DNA from 3 places in the Pseudoxanthomonas sp. 22568 genome. Region 3 is predicted to be linked to each of the others. Evidence: predicted binding sites of a transcription regulator. Region 3 holds the regulator's gene; each other region holds the start of a gene.
The links. The regulator sigma-54, encoded in region 3, starts transcription at its own class of promoters, with help from an activator protein. The targets are predictions, from matches to a motif close to TGGCACGNGCNTTGC.
Positions count from the first base shown of each region.

Region 1: the regulator sigma-54 is predicted to act here: its motif matches at 2,596-2,610, upstream of adh (aldehyde dehydrogenase).
Region 2: the regulator sigma-54 is predicted to act here: its motif matches at 5,090-5,104, upstream of flgB (flagellar basal body rod protein FlgB).

Region 1 covers NZ_JBQENC010000003.1:115,924-123,189, forward strand. The annotation lists gene adhP (alcohol dehydrogenase AdhP) at 1-904, opposite strand, end outside; gene adh (aldehyde dehydrogenase) at 1,026-2,555, opposite strand; gene ACTJI2_RS04775 (sigma-54-dependent Fis family transcriptional regulator) at 2,792-4,678, shown strand; gene ACTJI2_RS04780 (TetR/AcrR family transcriptional regulator) at 4,700-5,311, opposite strand; gene ACTJI2_RS04785 (glycosyltransferase) at 5,412-6,644, shown strand; gene ACTJI2_RS04790 (VOC family protein) at 6,714-7,247, shown strand.
Region 2 covers NZ_JBQENC010000001.1:462,586-469,851, reverse strand. The annotation lists gene ACTJI2_RS02310 (EAL domain-containing protein) at 1-406, shown strand, start outside; gene ACTJI2_RS02305 (ATP-binding protein) at 694-1,854, opposite strand; gene ACTJI2_RS02300 (flagellar protein FlgN) at 2,021-2,371, opposite strand; gene flgM (flagellar biosynthesis anti-sigma factor FlgM) at 2,368-2,676, opposite strand; gene flgA (flagellar basal body P-ring formation chaperone FlgA) at 2,843-3,484, opposite strand; gene ACTJI2_RS02285 (chemotaxis protein) at 3,679-4,632, shown strand; gene flgB (flagellar basal body rod protein FlgB) at 5,140-5,529, shown strand; gene flgC (flagellar basal body rod protein FlgC) at 5,533-5,940, shown strand; gene ACTJI2_RS02270 (flagellar hook capping FlgD N-terminal domain-containing protein) at 5,967-6,647, shown strand; gene flgE (flagellar hook protein FlgE) at 6,699-7,266, shown strand, end outside.
Region 3 covers NZ_JBQENC010000021.1:33,012-40,277, forward strand. The annotation lists gene fliF (flagellar basal-body MS-ring/collar protein FliF) at 1-1,174, opposite strand, end outside; gene fliE (flagellar hook-basal body complex protein FliE) at 1,219-1,566, opposite strand; gene ACTJI2_RS18930 (sigma-54 dependent transcriptional regulator) at 1,637-3,103, opposite strand; gene ACTJI2_RS18935 (response regulator) at 3,096-3,476, opposite strand; gene rpoN (RNA polymerase factor sigma-54) at 3,489-4,910, opposite strand; gene ACTJI2_RS18945 (response regulator) at 5,216-5,848, opposite strand; gene ACTJI2_RS18950 (PilZ domain-containing protein) at 6,047-6,631, opposite strand; gene ACTJI2_RS18955 (hypothetical protein) at 6,641-6,943, opposite strand; gene fliS (flagellar export chaperone FliS) at 6,945-7,266, opposite strand, start outside.

The DNA of each region.
Region 1 (7,266 bases), on a different contig from region 3:
AGTCCAGCGACTCCTGCAGATCCAGGCGGGTGCCGACGATGGAGCCGCGCACGGTCACCCCGTTGAGCACCATGCCGAAAATATCGAGCGGGAACTGGCCCGGCGGCAATCCGTTGAGCGACACCGTGCCGCCGCGCCGGACCATGCCGATCGCCTGCTCGAACGCCTTGGGCGAGACCGCGGTGACCAGCGCGCCGTGCGCGCCGCCGATTTCCTTTTTCAGGTAGGCCACCGGATCGGTGGTCCTGGCGTTGACGGTGACGGTGGCGCCGAGGCGCCTGGCGAGATCGAGTTTGGCGTCGTCCACGTCCACGGCGGCGACGTTCAAGCCCATTGCCCGCGCGTACTGCACCGCCATGTGCCCCAAACCGCCGATGCCGGAGATCACTACCCAATTGCCGGGACGGGTATCAGTCACCTTGAGTCCCTTGTAGACGGTCACGCCCGCGCACAGCACCGGCGCGATCTCGACGAAACCGATCCCCTTCGGCACATGCCCCACATAATCGGCGTTGGCCAGCGCGTATTCGGCGAATCCGCCGTTGACCGAATAGCCGGTGTTCTGTTGCTGCTCGCACAGGGTTTCCCAGCCGCCCAGGCAGTGTTCGCAATGCCCGCAGGCCGAATACAGCCAGGGAATGCCGACCCGATCGCCCTCCTTCACATGGGTGACGCCGGCACCCACGGCCACCACGTGGCCCACGCCCTCGTGGCCCGGAATGAATGGTGGGTTCGGCTTGACCGGCCAGTCGCCTTCGGCCGCGTGCAGATCCGTGTGGCAGACGCCGCAGGCCTCGATCTTCACCAGCACGTCGCCGGCGGCGGGACGCGGCACGGTCACCTCTTCGATGACCAGTGGCTTTCCGAACTCGCGAACCACGGCGGCTTTCATTGTCTTGTCCACGCATTTCTCCTGTTGGTTGCGCCGGGACCACCGTAGCGCGATGGCATCCCCGGCTCTTTGATTCCAATCAATCGGAAAACACGTGCGGGCGCCGTCGGTCGGAAGGCGCCCGCGCGACGGCTCAGAAGAAGCCCAGTGCCTTGGGCGAATAGCTGACCAGCAGGTTCTTGGTCTGCTGGTAGTGGTCCAGCATCATCCGGTGGTTCTCGCGGCCGATGCCGGATTGCTTGTAGCCGCCGAACGCCGCGTGCGCGGGATAGGCGTGGTAGCAGTTGGTCCACACCCGTCCGGCCTGGATGCCACGGCCCATCCGGTACAACCGCGCCGCGTCGCGGCTCCAGACGCCGGCGCCCAGCCCGTACAGGGTGTCGTTGGCGATCGCCAGCGCTTCGGCCTCGTCCTTGAAGGTGGTGACCGAGACCACCGGGCCGAAGATCTCTTCCTGGAAGATGCGCATCCGGTTATGGCCCTTGAACACCGTCGGCTGCACGTAATAGCCGCCGGCCAGATCACCGCCCTGCTCGTTGCGGGCACCGCCGATCAACACTTCGGCGCCTTCCTGCCGGCCGATGTCGATGTACGACAGGATCTTCTCCAGTTGTTCGCTGGACGCCTGCGCGCCGACCATCGTGTTGGGATCCAGCGGATTGCCCTGCTTGATCGCGGCGACGCGCTTGAGCGCGCGCTCCATGAACTTCTCGTAGATCGATTCCTGGATCAGCGCCCGCGACGGACAGGTGCAGACCTCGCCCTGGTTGAAGGCGAACAGCACGAAGCCCTCGATCGCCTTGTCCAGGAAATCGTCGTCCTCGGCCATGACGTCGGCGAAGAAAATGTTGGGCGACTTGCCGCCCAGTTCCAGGGTCACCGGGATCAGGTTCTGGCTGGCGTACTGCATGATCAGCCGGCCGGTCGTGGTCTCGCCGGTGAAGGCGATCTTGGCGATGCGCGGGCTGCTGGCCAGCGGCTTGCCGGCTTCCAGGCCGAAGCCATTGACCACGTTGAGCACGCCCGCCGGAAGCAGATCGCCGATGATCTCCATCAGCACCAGGATGCTGGCCGGGGTCTGTTCGGCCGGCTTGAGCACCACGCAATTGCCGGCGGCCAGCGCGGGCGCGAGCTTCCAGCAGGCCATCAGCAGCGGGAAGTTCCAGGGGATGATCTGTCCCACCACGCCCAGCGGCTCGTGGAAGTGATAGGCGATGGTGTCGTGATCGATTTCGCTGATGCCGCCTTCCTGCGCGCGGATGGCGCCGGCGAAGTAGCGGAAATGATCCGCGCACAGCGGAATGTCGGCATTGAGGGTTTCCCGGATCGGCTTGCCGTTGTCCCAGGTTTCGGCGTGCGCCAGCAGTTCCAGGTTCTGCTCGATGCGGTCTGCAATTCGCAGCAGCACGTTGGCGCGCTCGGTCACCGAGGCCTTGCCCCACGCCTCGCGCGCGGCGTGCGCGGCGTCCAGCGCGGCCTCGATGTCGTCGGCGTTGGAACGCGGCACCTGGGTGAACACCTTGCCGTTGACCGGACTGGTGTTGTCGAAATACTGCCCCGAACGGGGTTCCACCCAGCGCCCGCCAATGAAGTTGGCGTAGCGCTGCTTGAAGATGGCGGACGGGTCCACGGCCTGTGGACGGGGGGCGGCGACTGCGTTCATCGGAATCTCCTGGCTTGTTCGGTTGGGGTTCCCGTCCGACGCAGGCCGCGTGCCAGCATTTGTTGCTGCGCCGCGCCACGCCGCTACGCCGCCATTCCGCAGGGAAACCGCGTTGCCGCTGCGGCAACGCAACAAGCGTGTCGCTTGCGGAGTGTCCGCGGGTGTGCTGTGTATCGGGACAGCGGGCGGTTTTCCTGTCGCAAAATGCGACACATCGCCCGGCGAGGACTTCCGGCATGTCCCGACCATCCGCTCCACCCGACGAGCAACGCATCGCGCAGGCCCGGCGCGCCTTCTTCGAGGCCGGGCGCACGCCGGTGGGCCAGGTACCGCCGGCCATCCTGCAATCGTGGCGGCGCTGCCTGGGCCTGGGACTGGCGGCGAATGCGCGCCCGGCGATCGAACCGATCGACGCGCCCCGCCTGCGTACCCTGCGCGAGCAGCACGAACAGCTCTGGCGACTGGCGCGTGCCGAGGTCGAAATGCTCGCCGCCGACGCCGCCAATACCGGCAGCATCGTCATCCTCACCGATGCCGAAGGCTGGATCCTCGACGCCGAGGGCAACGCCGAATTCCTCGACAAGGCCGGCCGGGTCGCACTGATGCCGGGTGCGTGCTGGAACGAAGCGCGGGTGGGCACGAACGCGATCGGCACCGCGATCGCCGACGCGCGCGCGGTCGAAGTGCGCGGCGCCGAGCACTACGCGGCGCCGCACCGCATCCTCAACTGCTCGGCCGCGCCGGTGTTCGATCCGTTTGGGCGCATGGTCGGCGTGCTGGACATCTCCGGCGACGCGATGGTCGCGCCCATGCACGCGCTTGGCCTGGCGCAGTTGGCGGTCGCCAACATCGAACATCGGTACTTCGACGAAGGCATCACTGACGCCGACCTGCTGCGCGTGCATGCCAACCCGGCGCTGCTGGGCAGTGCGCGCGAGGGTCTGCTGGCGTTCCGCAACGGGCGGCTGGTGGCGGCCAACAGGGCCGGGCTGGCGCTGTTCGGACTGGAGCGGGCCGATCTCGGGCGCGCCTCCTACGAGGCGATGTTCGACGGCGCGCTGTCACGCCTGCGCGACGACGGCGTGCTGCAGGACCGCAGCGGCCGCCTGCTGCACGGACACGTCGATGGGCCGACCCGCTCGCGGCGCGCCCGCGCGGCATCGCCGATCACGGTGTCGGCGTCCGGTTCGGGAACCGAAGCCGGCGCACCGCTGTTCGACGCGAAACTGGAAGCCGAACTGGGACGCGCCTGCCGCGTGCTCGATGCCGGCATTCCGGTGCTGGTGCTGGGCGAGACCGGCACCGGCAAGGAAGTGTTCTCGCGCGAACTGCACCGGCGCAGCGCCCGCGCCGGCAAACCCTTCGTGGCGGTCAATTGCGCCGCGCTGCCGGAGGGGCTGATCGAGGCCGAACTGTTCGGCTACGAGAGCGGTGCCTTCACCGGCGCGCGCAAGGACGGCAGCATCGGCCTGCTGCGGCAGGCCGACGGCGGGATCCTGTTCCTGGACGAAATCGGCGACATGCCGCTGGCGTTGCAACCGCGCCTGCTGCGCGTCCTGCAGGATCGCGAACTGTCGCCGCTGGGCGGCGGCAAGCCGGTCAAACTGGATTTCGCCCTGGTCTGCGCGACCCACCGGCGACTGGAAGAAGCAGTGGCCGAAGGCCGCTTCCGGGCCGACCTCTACTACCGCATTTCCCATCACCTGGTCGAACTGGCGCCGCTGCGCGAACAGCCCGGACGCGAAGGGCTGGTGCATTCACTGTGGCAGCGCATCGGCCAGGGGCGCCGGCTTTCCGACGAAGCGGTCGAACGGCTCGCGCGCTATGCCTGGCCCGGCAACCTGCGCCAACTGGTGGCGAGCCTGCGCACCCTCGCCGCCCTGAGCGAACCCGGCAGCCTGATCGGCGCCGATGCCCTGCCCGCCTACCTGCAGGCGCGCATGGATACGCCCGCCGTTGTCGCGCCGCCCGCATCCGCGCCGCTGGATTCGATGACCCGCGCGGCCATGCGCGCGGCGGTGGAAGCCTGCGACGGCAACGTCGCCCGCGCGGCGCGCCAACTGGGCATCAGCCGCAGCACCCTGTATCGCCAATTGGGCCGGGATCCGCGCCAGCGGCACTGACGCGCACGGGCGGCGCGCCGTTCAGCGTGCCGCCGCGCCGTCCACGAACAGGCGTGCGGCGTCGGCAAACTCGCGTTGCAGCGAAAGTCCCGGCACGGTCAGCCAGCGCAGCAGCGCGGCCAGGTACAGGTGGTGGAACCAGGTCGCCAGTTGCGCGGGCGGGAACCTGTCGCCCAGTTCGCCGCTCTCCTGCGCCGCGACGATGAGGCGCTGCCACAGCGCGACGATGCCGCCATCGCCGATGTCCGCCTGATCCGCCTCGTTGCCGAGGCTGGTGAAGCGGTAGCGCAGATAGGCCATCAGGTGTTCCGGGTGCGCGCTGCACCACGCCGCTGAGGCGTCGAGGATGCAGGCCGCCCGCGAGGCGAAGCTCCGGCGGCGGGCGATGCTGTCGGCCAGGTGCGCCAGGTCCTTCTCCAGTTCGGTATCCAGCCAACGCGCCAGCAGCGCTTCCTTGGTCGGGAAGTGGTTGTACAGCGTGCGCTTGGCGACGTCGGCTTCGGCCGCGATCTGTTCCATGGTCACCGCCTCGTAGCCCTGTTGCTCGAACAGGCGGGCGGCGGTGCCGGTCAACAGGTCCAACATCCGCGCGCGCTTGCGCGCCCGGCGCCCGGGTTCCGCGGTTTCATCCATGGGGCCTGCCTCTTACATCGGGTATACGATGTAAATTAGTATACGTCGTGCACATTTATTTCTGTCCATCCGCCGGGTTGTCCGGCGTCCGGAGACTCCCATGAAGTTCGCGGTTGCAACCTATGGTACCGAAGGCGATACCCGTCCCCTGGCCGCGCTGTGCCTGGCGCTGAATGCCGCCGGCCACGACACCCGGCTGCTCGCCGACGCGGCCACGCTCGGCTCCGCCCATGCCGCCGGCCTGGCGACGACGCCGTTGTCCGGCGATATCCGCGGCGCGCTTTCGCCCGGACAGGCGCTGGCGACGGCGGTCGACCGCAAGGGTGGCTTCAACCGCACCGCCCGGGCGCTGGCCGATATCGCCAACGCCAACGTCATGCACTGGATGGGCGAGATCCGGGATGCGGCGACGGGATGCGACGCGTTGATCGTCTCCGGGCTGGCGGCGTTCGCCGGGCTTTCGGTTGCCGAGGCGCTGGACATTCCGGCCATCGGTACGGGCCTGATTCCGATCACGCCCACCCGTGATTTCGTCTCACCTTTCCTGGCATCCGCCCCCGTTCCGCACGCGTTGAACGCGTTCAGCCATCGATTCGTCAACGGCCTGCTCTGGTGCGCCTTTCGCAGCAGCACCAACGAGGCGCGCGCGCGCGTGCTGGCGCTGCCGGCGAGAAAGCGGGTGTGGACTGAACACCCCATGCTGTATGGCGTGTCCCCCACTCTGCTGCCGCAACCGGCGGATTGGCCGGACAACGCGCGGGTCTGTGGCCAATGGACGCTGCCGGCGCCGGCGTGGGCACCACCGCCCGCGCTGGAGGGCTGGCTCGACGCGGGCGAGCCGCCGATCTACCTGGGCTTCGGCAGCATGGCGGGCTTCGACCGGCCCCGGCTGGTGCGGGCGATGGTCGACGCCGTCGCGGGCCGGCGCGCGTTGTTCCATCCGGGCTGGAGCGGCGTGGCGCGCGACGCGCTGCCGGACAACTTCTTCATCGTCGACGAGACGCCGCACGACTGGTTGTTTCCGCGCACCTCGCTGGTGGTCCATCACGGCGGTTCGGGCACCAGTCACTCGGCCACCCGCGCCGGCGTGCCTTCGGTGGTGGTGCCGTTCGCCGGCGATCAGCCGTTCTGGGCGGATCGGCTGCGCCGCCTGGGCGTGTCCGGTCCGGCGATGAACGGAAAACGACTGGAGGCCTCCGCGCTGGCGCGGGCGCTCGCCTTCGCCGACCGGACGGATACCCGTGCGCGCGCGGCCGAACTCGGCCAGCGCATGCGGGCGGAGGATGGCGCGCGGGTCGCGGTGCGCGCAATCGAGCAACTGCTGTCAATCTGAGCCGTGCATCGTGGCGGAGCCGGCGACGGAACGCGTCGGCTTTCTTCCCCTTCCAACGAGGAACGCCCGATGCCAATTTCCCGAGTCCTTCCCATTCTGCTGATGGCAGGTGCGCTGCCGCTGCCCGGCGCCGCGACGGCGCGCGAGGAGCCGGACACCCCGCCTTCCACGGTGCGCGTTCGCGACCTGTATCCGCTGATCACCACGCCGGCGATGACCGCCGCGCGTGATTTCCATGTGCGGCATTTCGGATTCCGAGTCCTGTTCGAAGCCAACTGGTTCGTCTATCTGTCCGGTTCCGCCGATGGCGACGGTCGCGGCGCCACCCTGGCGTTCATGACCCCGGATCATCCTTCCCGCCCGCCGGGGCCCGAGGTCTTCAATGGCAAAGGCATGCTGCTGACCGTCGAGGTGGCGGATGCGTCGCTGCTGTACGACAGGCTCCGTCGGGAAGGCGCGCCGATTCTGCATCCACTCACCGATGAACCGTGGGGCCAGCGGCGCTTCATGACCCGGGATCCCGCCGGCGTAAGCGTGGATGTGGTCCAGCAGATTCCGCCGCAAGACGGTTATTGGGAGCGCCATGCGCCGGCGGCGCGTTGAGTGGCCGCCCGCTGGAAGG
Region 2 (7,266 bases), on a different contig from region 3:
CACCAAGCCGGATCGCACCCTGCTGCTGCTCGATGACGAAGAGAACATCCTGCGTTCGCTGGTGCGCCTGTTCCGCCGCGACGGCTACCGCATCCTGGCCGCCTCCAGCGTCAACGACGCCTTCGAGCTGCTGGCCACCAACGACGTGCAGGTGATCCTGTCCGACCAGCGCATGTCCGACATGAGCGGCACCGAGTTCCTCGGCCGCGTGCGCGTGCTGTATCCGGACACCGTGCGCCTGGTGCTGTCCGGCTACACCGATCTGGCCACCGTCACCGAAGCGATCAACCGCGGCGAAATCTACCGCTTCCTGACCAAGCCCTGGAACGACGACGACCTGCGCGAGCACATCCGCCAGGCCTTCACCGCCTACGAGAACCAGCCGCACCACCGCGTGGTTGGCTGATTGCCTCGGTTCGGGGAGCAGCGGAGCAAGCTCCGCTCTACCGATGCGTAGTGCCGAGCTTGCTCGGCTGCTTTTGCTGCAAAGGGCCATGGATGCCCGCGAAAGCCCATGGATTCCAGCTTTTGCTGGAAATGACGAACCCAGGGAATCCACACTTGGTCATCCCAGCCAAAGCTGGGACCCATTTCCACGGACGTATCAGTGCAGCGGAGCAAGCTCCGCTCTACCGATGCGTGGAGCCGGGCCTGCTCGGCTGCCCTTGCCATTCGCCAAACCCCACGCGAACCTCAGCCCGCGTCCTTCACCGGCTGCCGCACCGGCAGGGTGATGCGGAAACGCGAACCTTCACCGGGCTTGCTGTCCACCTCGATGCGGCCGTTGTGCTTCTTCACGATGCCGTAGGAAATCGACAGGCCCAGGCCGGTGCCACTGCCGACCGGCTTGGTGGTGAAGAAGGGATCGAAGATGTTCTGCAGGATGCTCTCGGGCATGCCGCTGCCGGTATCCGCGATCTCGATCCACGCCTCTTCGCCGGCCAGCCCGGTGGTGACGCTGATGCGGCCCTTTTCCTCGATCGCGTGGCCGGCATTGAGCAGGATGTTCATGAACACCTGGTTGAGCTCGGACGGCAGGCACTGCACCAGCGGCAGCTTGCCGTAACGCTTTTCCAGGGTGACCTTGTACTTGAGCTCGTTCCAGATGATGTTGATGGTCGAGTCCAGGCCGTGGTGCAGATCGGCCAGCTTCCAGGAGTCGTCGCGCCCGGAGTAGGAGAAGTCCTTGAGGCTGCGCACGATCTGGGTCACCCGCTCGATGCCCTCGCGCGACTCCGACATCAGCTGCGGCAGGTCGCTGGTGATGAAGTCGATGTCGAAGCGCGAGCGCATGTCGTCGATTTCCGGCAGCAGCGCCTTCGGATCCGGCGCGCGCAGGGCGCGCTCGTAGATTTCGATCAGGGCGAACAGGCTGTGCAGGTATTCCTGCAGCGATCCCAGGTTGGAATGCACGTAGCCGATCGGATTGTTGATCTCGTGCGCCACGCCGGCGGCCAGCTGGCCGATGGAGGCCATCTTTTCCGACTGCACCAGTTGCTCCTGGGTACCGGCCAGGCGGATCAGGGTCTGCCGCAACTGGGCGTGCCGGCGCTGCAACTCCTGCTGGCGCGCGTGGCCTTCGCTGATGTCGTGGAACAGGATCAGCGCGTAGCCGTCGTCGCCGGGCGCGTGGTGATGGTAGATGCGCAGTTGCAGGATGCGGCCATCCTCCAGCGCCAGTTCGCCGTTCCAGCGTCCCGTCGCGCGGGCGGCGCGGCGCGCCTCGGCCGGCACCAGCTCCAGTACGGCCTGCAACGATTCCGGCTCCTCGCCCTCGGGCAGCAGTGCCAGCGCGGAGGCATTGGCATGCAGCGCGCGGTCATCGCCGCGGCACAGCAGCACGCCATCGTCCATCAGCTCGGTGAGCGCCTGGATGTCGACGAAGGACGGGATGTCCGCGGGAAGACGGGAAGCGGAGGAAACACTCACGACGGATGACCCCGCGAAAGGGAGTTGCGGCAAAAAGGGGCCGTCAGTATCGGCAAGCGTCGCGGCGGCGGCAAGCCGCGCGCACCGCGCCTCAGGCCACCGCGATCGGGCGGCTGCCGCGCAGGACTTCGGTCTGTCCGTTGGCGTCGTAGGCGCCGCTGCTTTCGCTGCGCCCAAGGTGACGCAGTGCCCAGTTCACTTCGCGGCGACGCCGCGCCAGCAGCGCGCCGTTGGACTGGTTGGCCTCCGACAGCTCGCGCAGCCGCTGCTCGAACGGCGCGGACGCGGCCGCGGGCATGCGGTTTTCCAGTTCGCGCAGCGAGGCCAGCTTCTCCCGGGTCGAGCACACCAGGGCTTCGACATCGTGTTCCAGGATCGCGCGGCGCTCCTCGGCTAGCGCCGAGGCCAGACGCTCGAACTGGGTCTCCAGTTCGGCGCTCATTGGCCGAGCTGGCGTTCCAGGCTCAGCATGCCGTCAGCGATCGCCTCGGCATTGATCCGGTACGTACCGGCCTGGAGCGCATCGCGGACCTGCTGGACCCGCGCGGTATCCACCGCGGAGGCCGAGGACAGCTCGCGCTGCAGTGCCTGCAGACCAGTGGCTTCGCCGGTCAGGCGCAGGCTGTCGCCACCCGCGCTGGCTTCCACCGGCCGGGAACGTTCGGCGCCGGACGCCGCCACCTTGCCACCGATCGGACCGGTGGTGCGGATGGCAGAAGGCGCGTTGCCTTCGATTTTCTGGCTCATGTCGGTCTACCTGTTGCGGGTTCAAACAGCATATCGGCCGTCAAAGGCAAAGCTTTAGTGACGGAATCCACATTTTTCTATCGGAAGCGCACCCGAGGCGTACTTCCCTGCCAGCTCGGTATCGGCCGCCCGTCCGGGGACTTTAGGGCCGATTCCATTTTTTTCCTCAACGGCTCACCCAGACGTCGCCGCCCGGGCCTACCACGCCCTGTACCACCCGGCGCGAGGACAGGTTTTCCACCGTCACCCGTTCGTTCTCGCCGGCGTCGGCCAGCGCCTTGCCGGCCACCCGTACCTCGACGCCACCGCGACGCGACACCAGCGCCACGTTGTCGCCGCGCCGGATCAATCGCGGCGCGACCAGATCGTTGGCTCCCAGCACCGAGCCGGCGGTCAACATCCGCCGCGCCACCTGGCCCACGGCCTGGGCCGGGTCGGTCAAGGCGCCGGCGGCGATACGGCCGCCGTCACGGGTTTCGGCGACAAACGCATCGGCGGTCACCACCTGCCCCGGTGCGATGCCGCGATTGAGCACCAGCACGGTCTGGCTGCGGCGTACCCGCACCGGCACGAACAGGCGCCAGCCCTGCGGGCAACCGACCTCGACCGAACCACTGTTCTGCACCCGCGCTTCCAGCGGCGCGGCGCAACGCGGCAGGCGCAGGTTCGGGTCCAGCGTCGCTTCCGCCTCGCCGGCCGACGCCATCGCGCCAATCGCGGCCTGGCGGATGCTGTCCACCGGCTGGAAGTCCGCGGCGGGCACGGCAAACGCCGCCAGCAGCGCGGGCAGCAGCACGAGTCGTCGCATGAGCGGGCTCCATCGTCGGTTCATCGGCGACAAGGAATGCAAGCGATGTGCCGAAACCGGCGGTCCTCGCGCCTGCCGCGGTGCGCGTCGGCGAAATCGACTGCGTGACCGCCGTCCCTCGAGGACGAGCCCTTCCCTGCCGCCGGACGCCCCCGCACCGCTCAAGCCGTGCGCAACCCGGCCGATATGCCTGCATGACCCAGGATCTGCTCAACCGCATCGACCAGCGCACCCGCCTGGCCGGCCACAACCGGCTCGCCCTGTTGCTGTTCCGCCTGGGCGGGCGTCAGCTTTTTGGCGTCAACGTGTTCAAGGTGCAGGAAGTCCTGCGCCGTCCGCCGCTGTTCCAGCTGCCTGGCCTGCCCGCCGAGTTCGCCGGCGCGGCCGACGTGCGCGGGCGTTCGATTCCGGTGCTGGACCTGGGCCTGAGCATCGGCCATCCCGAGCGCGATCCGGATCCGGCGCGCGCGCCCAACTACCTGGTGGTCACCGAGTTCAACCGATCGGTGCAGGGCTTCCTGGTCAGCGACGTCGAGCGCATCGTCAACATCGCGGTCGAGGACATCCACCCGCCGCCGGAACTCGGCGCGGAGGCCAGCTACCTGACCGCGGTCACCCGCTTCCAGGGCGAGCTGATCCAGGTGATCGACGTGGAAAGCGTGCTGGCCGACATCTCGCAGGCGCGCATGGACGCGCCGCTGGCGCCGGAAATGGCGCTGCCGGCCGACGCCCCGCCGTTGCAGGTGCTGGTGGTGGACGACTCGCGGGTGGCCCGTTCGCAGATCCGCAGCGTGCTGGACCAGTTGGGGGTGAGCGCCACCCTGCTTTCCGATGGCAAGCAGGCGCTCGACCACCTCGTGCAGATCCACGCCGCCGGCGAGGACCCGGCCGAGCGCTACGCCATGGTCATCTCCGACATCGAAATGCCGGCCATGGACGGCTACACCCTGACGACGGAAATCCGTCGCCACCCCGGCCTGGCCGGTCTGTACGTACTTCTGCACACCTCGCTCTCGGGCGTGTTCAACAACGCCATGGTCGAACGGGTCGGCGCCAACGCCTTCGTCGCCAAGTACAGCCCGCACGAACTGGCGGACTACGTGCTGAACCGGCTGAAGCAGGTGGTGGCGACGAAGCGGGCGGCCTGACGGGCGTCGGGATTCGGGATTCGTGACTGATAGCCCCCTTTGGAAAAGGGGGCGGGCGGCCCGCGCCAGCGGGGCGACGGGGGATTTGCGCGCGGTGCCGCGACTACCGACAAAAAGCAAATCCCCCTCGGTCCCCCTTTTTCAAAGGGGAAGGCAAAGCCCCCGGGTGCATCTCGTTTCCCCATGAAGTGTTGGTGGCGAAGCGGGCGGCCTGACAGCGGCCGGTTGGCCGCCGGGATTGGGGATTCGGGATTGATGCCCCCTTTGGAAAAGGGGGCGGGCGGCCGCGTCAGCGGACGACGGGGGATTTGCGCGCGGTGCCAGGAGCACCGGCGAAGAGCAAATCCCCCTCGGTCCCCCTTTTTCAAAGGGGGAGGCAAAGCCACAAGGTGCCCATCGTTCCCCCTCGAGAAGGAATGGCACCGGCACTTCGCGGGGGAAGCCTCCTCTCCCGGACTGGCACAAGCCTTGCACCCACCCGGGCAACGTTCCCAACGGGGCCCGCCAATGTCCAATCCCATCCGCGATTACCTGGGTGTCCATGCCGCCGCCCTGCCGCTGCGCGAGCAGCGCATGCAGTTGATCGCCAGCAACCTCAGCAATGCGGACACCCCCAACTACAAGGCCAAGGATCTCAACTTCCAGGCCGTGCTGGAGAACGCCGCCGCCCGCCAGGCCGCGCCGTTGCAGACCACCGACGGGCGCCATCTGAACGGACTGGAATTCGGCCCGCAGATCCACGAACGCCAGGGCGTGCAGCCCAGCCTGGACGGCAACACCGTCGACGCCGACACCGAGCGCGCCGCCTACGGCCGCGCCGCGCTGGAGTACCGCGCCTCGCTGAGTTTCATCGAATCCAAGGTGCGCACCATGCTCACCGCCATCACGGGGCAATAAGCCATGAGCAACCTGCCGATCTTCGACGTCGCCGGTTCGGCCCTGCAGGCGCAGTCGGTGCGCCTGAACACCATCGCCAGCAATCTCTCCAACGCCGATTCCATCGCCTCCTCGCCGGAGGCGGTGTACAAGCCGATCGAACCGATCTTCCAGGCCCGCCCGCTCAACGCCGACGGCTCGCTGACCTCGGTGCAGGTCAAGGAGATCACCCAGAGCGAAGCCCCGCCGATCAAGCGCTACGAGCCCGGCCACCCGATGGCCGACGCCGAAGGCTACGTCTATGCGCCGGACGTGGATCCGGTCGCGCAGATGGTCAACCTCATTTCCGCTTCGCGTGGCTACCAGGCCGGCGTCGAAGTCCTCAACACCGCCAAGGAACTGGCGCTGGCCACGCTGACCATGGGCCGCTGACGCGTCCCGCCTACCGGAGCAACCGCATGACCACCGCCGTGAATGGCGATCCCTTCGCCGCGATCAACAACAGCACCACCGGCACCGGATCGAACAAGAAGAAGGAAAGCCTGGGCCAGGCCGAATTCATGCGCCTGATGACCGAGCAGCTCAAGCACCAGGATCCGCTCAAGCCGCTGTCCAACAGCGAATTCATCGGCCAGCTCGCGCAGTTCTCCACCGTGCAGGGCATCAGCGAACTCAACACCACCGTCAACGGTTTCACCACCGCCCTGACCGGCGACCAGGTGCTCAAGGGCGCCTCGCTGGTCGGCCACGACGTGCTGGTGCCGTCGGAAAAGATCGCGCTCGGCGCGCAGGGCAGCGCCACCGGCCTGGTCATGTCGCCCGCCACCGGCACGCTCAAGGTGGAAATCACCGACGCCAGCGGCGTGGTCGTGGACACCATCGAACTCGACGCCGCCAAGGGCGAGACCGCGTTCGCCTGGGACGGCGTGAAGGCCAACGGCGAACGCGCGCCGGAAGGCGTGTATGCGATCAAGGCCACCCACACCGACGACACCGGCAAGGCCACCAAACTCAACACCTACGTCGATTCCACCGTGGAAAGCGTGACCATCGGTTCCGACGGCCTGTATCTCAACCTGCCCGGCCTGGGCACCGCTCCGCTCGACTACGTGCTGCGCATCGGCAAGTCGGCTTCCTGATCCCTGACATCCACGGGCCATTCCGACCCGGCATCCGCTAAGGAGTTTTCCATGGCTTTCAACAGTTCGCTCTCCGGCATGAAGGCGGCCAACGCCGACCTCAACGTCACCTCGCACAACATCGCCAATGTCGGCACCACCGGATTCAAGGAATCGCGTGCCGAGTTCGCCGAAGTGTTTTCCACCACCGGCTATGGCCTGCTGCGCAACGGCATCGGCGCCGGCGTGCGTCTGACCAACGTGGCCCAGCAGTTCTCGCAGGGCGACATCAACCAGACCGGCCGCTACCTGGATCTGGCGGTGGACCGCGAAGGCTTCTTCACGGTCAGCAACAACGGCACCAACGTCTACACCCGCGCGGGCAACTTCCAGCGCGATCCCAATGGTTTCGTCACCACCCCGGACGGCTTCCGCCTGCAGGTGTTCCCGCCTCGCGCCGACGGCAGCGGTTTCGATACCGGCCGCCTGGTCGACCTGCAACTGCTGACCAGCGACAGCCCGCCGGCGCCGACCACCCTGGTCAACCTGGGCGTCACTCTGCCCGGCAACGCCGCGCAGCCGACCATCACGCCGTTCACGCCCAACGACGGCAACAGCTACAACGAGACCACCTCGGTCA
Region 3 (7,266 bases):
GCACCATCGTGGTCTTGCCGTTGGCGCCGGCGCGCGGCACGTGATCGACCAGCACCGCGGCGGTGACCCGGCGTACCCGGCCGGCGGGCTGGCGGGTGTGTTGCAGGGTGCGATCCATCTCGAAGTTGCGGGTCGCGCTGCTGGCGGTTTCTACCGGCGCCTCGGGATTGGGCGCGGCGGCGGCGTTGGGACCGGGCGGGGTATTGCTGGTCGCGCCGGGCACGCCCTCCGGTCCCGGCTTGGCGACCGTGTTCTGGCTGACCTGCTCGCTGCGCACCTTGGCCGGATCGTTGGCGAAGGTCTCGCGCGCTTCCTCGACCACCGAGAAGTCCATGTCCACCGCGACCTCGGCGTTGATCCGCCCGGGGCCGGTCAGTGGTTCCAGCAATTCCTTGATGCGCTGGTTGAGCGAGGTTTCCAGCTTGCGCACGCGTTCGAACTGGGCGGCGTTGAGCGCGGCCTCGCTGTTGGGATCGCTGATGGTCAGCATGCGGCCGCTCTGGTCGACCACGGTGACGCGTTCCGGCGCCAGGTCCGGAATGCTCGAGGACACCAGGTGCACGATGGCATCGACCTGGTTGCGTTCCAGCATCGCGCCCGAGCGCAGTTCCAGCACCACCGAGGCGCTGGCGACCTCGCGCTGGCGGGTGAACGCGCTGGGCTTGGGAATGGCCAGGTGCACCCGCGCGTCACGGACCGGGCGCAGGGTGGTGATGGTGCGCACCAGCTCGGTTTCCAGCGCGTGCTGGTAGCGGGCGTTCTCGACGAACTGGCTGACGCCGAAACCGGGATCGCGTTCCATCAGCTCGAAGCCGAGCCGGCCGTTCTCGGCCAGGCCCGAGCCGGCCAGTTTCAGGCGGGCGTCGTGCAGGTTCTCGGCGGGCACCGAAATCGCGCCGCTGGCCTGGTCCAGCTGGAACGGAATCTGCGCGGCGCGCAGCAGGTCGGCGGCCTCGGCGGTGGCCTTGGGATCCAGGCCGGTGTAGAGCGGGGTGAAGTCGGGCTTCTGCGACCAGAAGAATACCATCAGGCCGACCGCGACCGCGCCGGCGATCATCAGCAGCGTGCCGAGCTGGCGGAACACCGGGAAGTCCTGGATCTTGGTCAGCGCGGCGCCGGCCTTCTCGGCGCTCAGCGATTCCTTCAGTGATTCCTTGGACAGGGTCAGGGCCATGGGCGTGCGGTTCCGGTGCGTTCGGGCTCAGGCGGTGCGGTGGGTTACAGCGGCATGTTCATCACGTCCTGGTAGGCCTGGACGAGACGGTTGCGGACTTCGACGGTGGCGCGGAAGGCGACCTGCGACTGCTGGGCAGCGACCATCACCCGCGCCAGATCGGCGCGCGGGTCACCGAGTTCGAACGCCTGCGACAGCGCGCCGGCGGTCTTCTGCGCGTCGTTGACGCCTTGCAACGCGTTCTGCAGGGTTTCGCCGAAGCTGGGCGCCTTGACCGCGGGCTGGCCGAACTGGACCGCGTTCGGGTTCTGCACCGGCTCCAGCGCGCGCGTGCCCAGCTGGTGCTGGTAGCTGCGGATCTGCGAGAGGATGGAGGCGACGGAATCGGACATGGGCGCAGTTCGGCGGAGTGTCTGGGCTCATCGTTGCAAGATGCGTGCCGCAACCGCCGCGCCGGGCCTGTCAGTTTTCCGTCGCCAGCGCATCCTCGCGTTCGACGCCGTACTTGCGCAGCTTTTCCACCAGGGTGGTGCGGCGCAGGCCGAGCAACTGGGCCGCGTGGGCGACCACGCCGCCGGCGCGATCCAGCGCGTCGCGAATCAGGTTCAGTTCGATCCGGGCGATGTGCTCGCGCAGGTCGATGCCGTCCTCGGGCAGGCGATCGGACGCGGCGACGGCGGCGGTCGGGGTTTCGACAGCGGCCGCGTCGATGCTGGCGGCGCGGTGCGCCAGCGCGGGCTGCGCCTCGGCAGCCGGCACCGGCAGCACGCCGTCCTCCGGCAGGTAGCGGCGCGGCAGGTCCTGCACCCGCACCAGCCCGCCGGGGTGCAGCACGGCCATGCGCTCGACCAGGTTGGTCAGTTCGCGCACGTTGCCCGGCCAGGGATAGAAGCGCAGCGCCTGCAGGGTCTCGTCGGCGAAGCGCACTTCACCGCGGCCGGTGCGGGCCAACTGCATCGCCAGGGTGGTGACCAGCGCCGGCAGATCGTCGAGGCGCTCGCGCAGCGCGGGCATCTCGATCGGGAACACGTTGAGGCGATAGAACAGATCCTCGCGGAAGTGGCCTTCGGCGATGCGATCCTCCAGGTTGCGGTGGGTCGCGGCGATCACCCGCACGTTGCAGCGGATGGTCTGGTTGCCGCCGACGCGCTCGAAGCTGCGCTCCTGCAGCACGCGCAGCAGCTTGACCTGCATCGGCAGGCTCATGTCGCCGATTTCGTCCAGCAGCAGGGTGCCGCCCTCGGCCATCTCGAAGCGGCCCTTGCGCGCGCTCAGCGCGCCGGTGAAGGCGCCCTTCTCGTGGCCGAACAGTTCGCTTTCCAGTAGATCCGGCGGAATCGCGCCGCAGTTGATGGCCACGAACGGACCGTCGCGGCGCGGCGAATGCTCGTGGATGGCGCGCGCCACCACTTCCTTGCCGGTGCCGGATTCGCCCAGCACCAGCACGGTGGTGTCGAACGCGGCGACCTGGTCGATCAGCCGGCGCAGGCGCACCACCGCCGGGCTGTTGCCGGTCGGACCGTTGCCCTGCGCGGTCTGCGCCTGGTGCTCGGTGTCCAGGCGCTTGAGGCTGGCCCGGCGCAGGCAGCTTTCCAGCTGGCTGTGGCGGATCGGGGTATCCAGCGGCCACACCCCGGCCTCGTGCAGGCCGTGGGCGGTGGCGAACGCGGCCGGTTCGGCTTCCAGCAGCAGCACCGGCGGCGGCAGCGGCGCATCGCCCAGCCAGGCGAACAGCGCGCGGGTGGACGGGCTGTCCTCGATCCGGCCGACGATCACCGCCATGAAGTCGTGCGGGCGGTGCCGGCGGATGTCGACGTCGCCGGCCTCGGCGGCCCAGCGCGGGGTCAGGTCCATGAACTCCAGCAGGTCGGTCACCCGCACCGCGCGGGCGGCATCGGCGTCGAGGACAAGGATTCGGGATTCACTCATGGCGGTTGTCTCGGAACTTTTCCAGGATGGGGAGGACTTCCTGGATGTAGGAAAGCTTGCTGACGAATTCGTCGGCGCCGGCGCGGCTGGCGTGCTCGCGGTGTTCGGCGTCGTCGAAGTGGCTGGCGATGACCACGAACGGCGGCTGGTCCTGGGTCTTGATCAGGCGGGTGGCCTGCAGGCCGCCCATCTCGGGCATCGCCAGGTCCATCAGCACCACGTCCGGGCGCAGCGACTCCGAACGCTCGATCGCCTCCAGACCGTTGCTGGCCCGGCCGACGATGTCCAGCCAGTCCAGCTTGCGCAGGTGGCGGATGGCCGCGTTGATGAAACCCTCGTGGTCGTCCACCAGCAGTACGGTGATCTTGTTCATGCGCGTGCTTCCTTATCCGGCCCTGGCCAAGGCCGACACGTTACCGCGCCGGCGGTCGCGTGCGGAGGCGATGTCCAGCTGTTCCCGATACTTGGCGACCGTGCGGCGGGCGATGTGGATGCCCTGGCGGGCCAGCAGGCCGGCGATCGCCTCGTCGGCCAGCGGCTTGTGCGCCGGTTCGTTCTCGATCAGGCGGCGGACCATCGCGCGCACCGCCGGGCCGGACACGCTGGCGCCCTCCAGGCGGACGGCGAAGAAATGCTTCAGCTCGAAGGTGCCGCGCGGGGTCTGCATGTACTTGCCGGTGGTGATGCGCGAGACGGTGGACTCGTGCATGCCGATTTCATCGGCGATTTCCTTCAGGGTCAGCGGCGCCATCGCCTCGTCGCCATGGGCGAGGAAGCCGGCCTGGCGCTCGACGATCGCGCGGGCGGTGCGCAGCAGGGTTTCATAGCGCATCGACAGGCCGCGGGTCAGCCAGCGCGCTTCCTGCAGCAGCTCGCGCAGGCGGCGGGCGCCGTCGCCTTGTTCGGCCTTCGAATCCAACTGGTCCAGCGCGCGCTCGTGCAGCGGCGAGACCGACAGGCGCGGGGTGGTGGCCGGATTCAGCGCGACCCGCCACGCGCAGTCGGCATGCCAGGCGACCACGTCCGGCACGATGTGGCCGGTGGGGGCGGGCAGCAGGGTTTCGGCCGGGCGCGGCTGCAGCGACAGGATCAGGCGGATGCCTTCGCGGATCTGTTCCGGATCCAGGTGCAGGCGCGCGGCCAGTGCGTTTTCGTCGTGCGCGGCCAGCAGGTCCAGCGCTTCGTCGAGGATGCGGGCGGCGATGTGGCGGGCCGGCACGCGGCCGGGCAGGGCGGCCAGCTGCGCCCGCAGGCATTCGCGCAGGTCGCGCGCGGCCAGGCCGGCGCATTCGCCGTGCAGGATGTGCTGGCGGATCGTTTCGGCGGCCGCGGCGGTGATGGCGAAGCGTTCGGCGGCCTGGGCGGCCAGCGCATCCGCGTCGGCACCCAGGTAACCGGCCTCGTCGGTGTGTTCGAGCCAGAACGCGGCCACGGCCAGCGCGGGCGCGTCCAGTTCCAGCGCCAGCGACTGCAGCGCGCGCACCTGCGGGTCGGTGCTGCCGGCGTCTTCCAGGCGCTGCAGGCGGTCGTCGTCGCCTTCCTGCCAGCCGCCGCCATGCACGTCCCACATCGAGGTTTCGGGCAGTTCGTCGAAGGCGGCGGTTTCCAGCGGGGCGCTGGCGGCATCGCCCTGCTCGCCGACGGCGACGGGCTCCTCTTCCAGTTCCAGCAGCGGATTGGCGTCCAGCGCGCGGCGGACTTCCATTTCCAGTTGCAGGCCGTCCAGTTGCAGCAGCCGGATCGATTGCAGCAGCTGCGGCGTGAGGTGCAGTTGCTGGCCGAGCTGCGTGGTGAGTCCCGTCTTCATCCCCAAATCCCCATTCGCCGCGTTTGCATCGTTGCCCCGATTCGACGTTCACGTGGATTTCACGTCGTGGGGAAACTTTGCGCCGCGCGCGGCGGAAAAAGAATCAGGGCGTTTCTGGTTGTGGTGGGGGCATGCCCGAGGGCGCTGTCAGGGATTTCCTGACATCGCCGGACTTTGGACGCGATGGCGTGTCGGGGGAATGGCGGGGAGAGCGCCGTCGGGGGGCCTGGGGAGGACCTGGCGACGGTGCGCCGCCGCGGGAACGGCGGACGCCCCCTTGTCCTGCAAGGCCCGGGCCAGAAACCTCAGGCCAGATCGTTCTGGTGGCGCGCGGCCAGCAGCAGCAGGTCGTTGGCGCGCCGGCAGCCCAGTGATTCCATCATCCGCGCGCGATGGGTTTCCACCGTCTTGACGCTGATGCCCAGGTGCGCGGCGATTTCCTTGCTGCTCATGCCACCGCCCAGCTTGCGCAGGATCTGGCGCTGGCGCGGCGACAGCGCGTCGATGCCGGTCGGCCGCGCCTGGCCGAGCATCGGCGCCAGCATCTTCGACGACACCTGCGGACTCAGGAACACCTGGCCGGCGGCGGCCGCGCGCAGGGCCAGTTCCAGTTCCATCGGCGCGGCCTCCTTGACCACGAAGCCGGCGCAGCCGCGATCCAGCGCGCTGCGCACCTGGCCGGGATCGTTGTGCATCGACATGATCACGACCTTGGTCTGTGGCAGCGATTCCTTCAGCGGCTTGAGCAGATCCAGCCCGCTGCGATCGGGCAGCGACAGGTCAAGCAGGATGACGTCGGGCCGGTGGATGGCGGCCATGTCCAGCGCCTGTTGCGCGTCCGAAGCCTCCGCCACCACATCCACGTCCGCGATCGACTGGAGCAAGCGGCCGATGCCGGCACGCACCAGGGTATGGTCATCAACGATCAGGACACGCACTGGAAGGGGCAGGGCTCGTGGGGAGGTCGCGCCACGATAGCGGCCCGTCGGGATCCCGCCAATGTTACTTAAGTGTCGAAGCCGTCAAAGCTTGAAGTTCGTCACACAAGCTTGCCCCCGGTGACGGGTTTCCGTCGAGATGCCCGGTGCCCGTTCGGTCGGCGCCGCGTTCGCAGACGAGAGCGACGGTGATGAGCCTCAGTCGGTCTGGCGCGCCATCAGCCGCGCTTCGGCGATCTGGCGGCGGTGCAGCCGGAACAGGTGGCGCTCCAGCGCGTCGGCCAGGCCGGCGCCGAGCGGTGCGAAGCGCAGCCACAGATGATGCTGGCCATCGGCGGTGGCGGATGTCGCCAGTACCCGTGCCGGCAGTTCGATGTGATCGCTGAGCCAGTTCGCCGGCTCAATCAAGGCCACGCCGGCATCGCCCTGGGCGAGGCCGAACGGCTGCGTGGCATCCAGGCGCAAGCCCAGATGCGACCAGCGCAGTCCGCGCAGGGGCGGGGCGTCGTCGCGCTGGCGCGCCAGCTTGCCGACCAGGTTCATCAGCAGATCGACCTTGGCTTCCAGGCGCTGGAACGAGATCGACGGTTCGCCCTTGCGATCGTCGGTGTCGTCGCCGCGCGCGTCCTCGGCGACCGCCAGCGCATGCAGCAGCGATTCGGCCGCGGCCGGCGGCTGGCGCGCCTCGCCGGCGCGGAATCCCGCCGGCAGCCAGGCTTCGCAGGTCAGGGCATCGCCGAACAGTTCGGTTTCCGCCGGATGGTTCAACAGGGGCACGCGCATGGGCATGGCTCAGGCTCCCGGTGTCGACAGATAGGCGCGCGCGGCGCGCTCGGCCTGTTGCGATTCGCGCAGCTTGCGCGCGGCCGCGTCGCGGGCGTCGCGCAGGCGGTCCTGCAACTGCAACTGCGCGTACAGCAGGTTGGACAGCGTGTCGGTGCCGGTATCGCGGCCCTGCGGGGCCTGCATGAAATCGCGGACATCGCGATCATGCTGGTCCAGCAGGCCCTGCACGGTGTCCAGATCGCCGTTCTGCAGGCTGTCGTGCATGGCCTGCAATTGCGCGAACAGGGCGTCCATCGACACCGCGGTCATCTCAGGCTCCCTGGACCGCGGCCGGACGCTGTCGCTGTTCGGCGGGGATGGCGTTCCAGGCCGACTCGATCTCGCCCAGCAGTTCCAGCGATTCGCGCAGCGCGGCCGCGTCGTTGTGCAGGTTGGCCTCGATCAGCCGGCCCTGCAGGTAGTCGTACAGCGCCGACAGGCTGCCGGCGATCTCGCCGCCGGCCTCGTGGTCCAGCGAACCGTTGAGATGGCCGATGATCGCGCAGACCTCGCCGATCGCCTTGCCCTTGCGGGCCAGATCGCCGTGCTCCACGCAGGCCTCCGCCAGCCGGATGCGATCGCAGGCGCCGGCC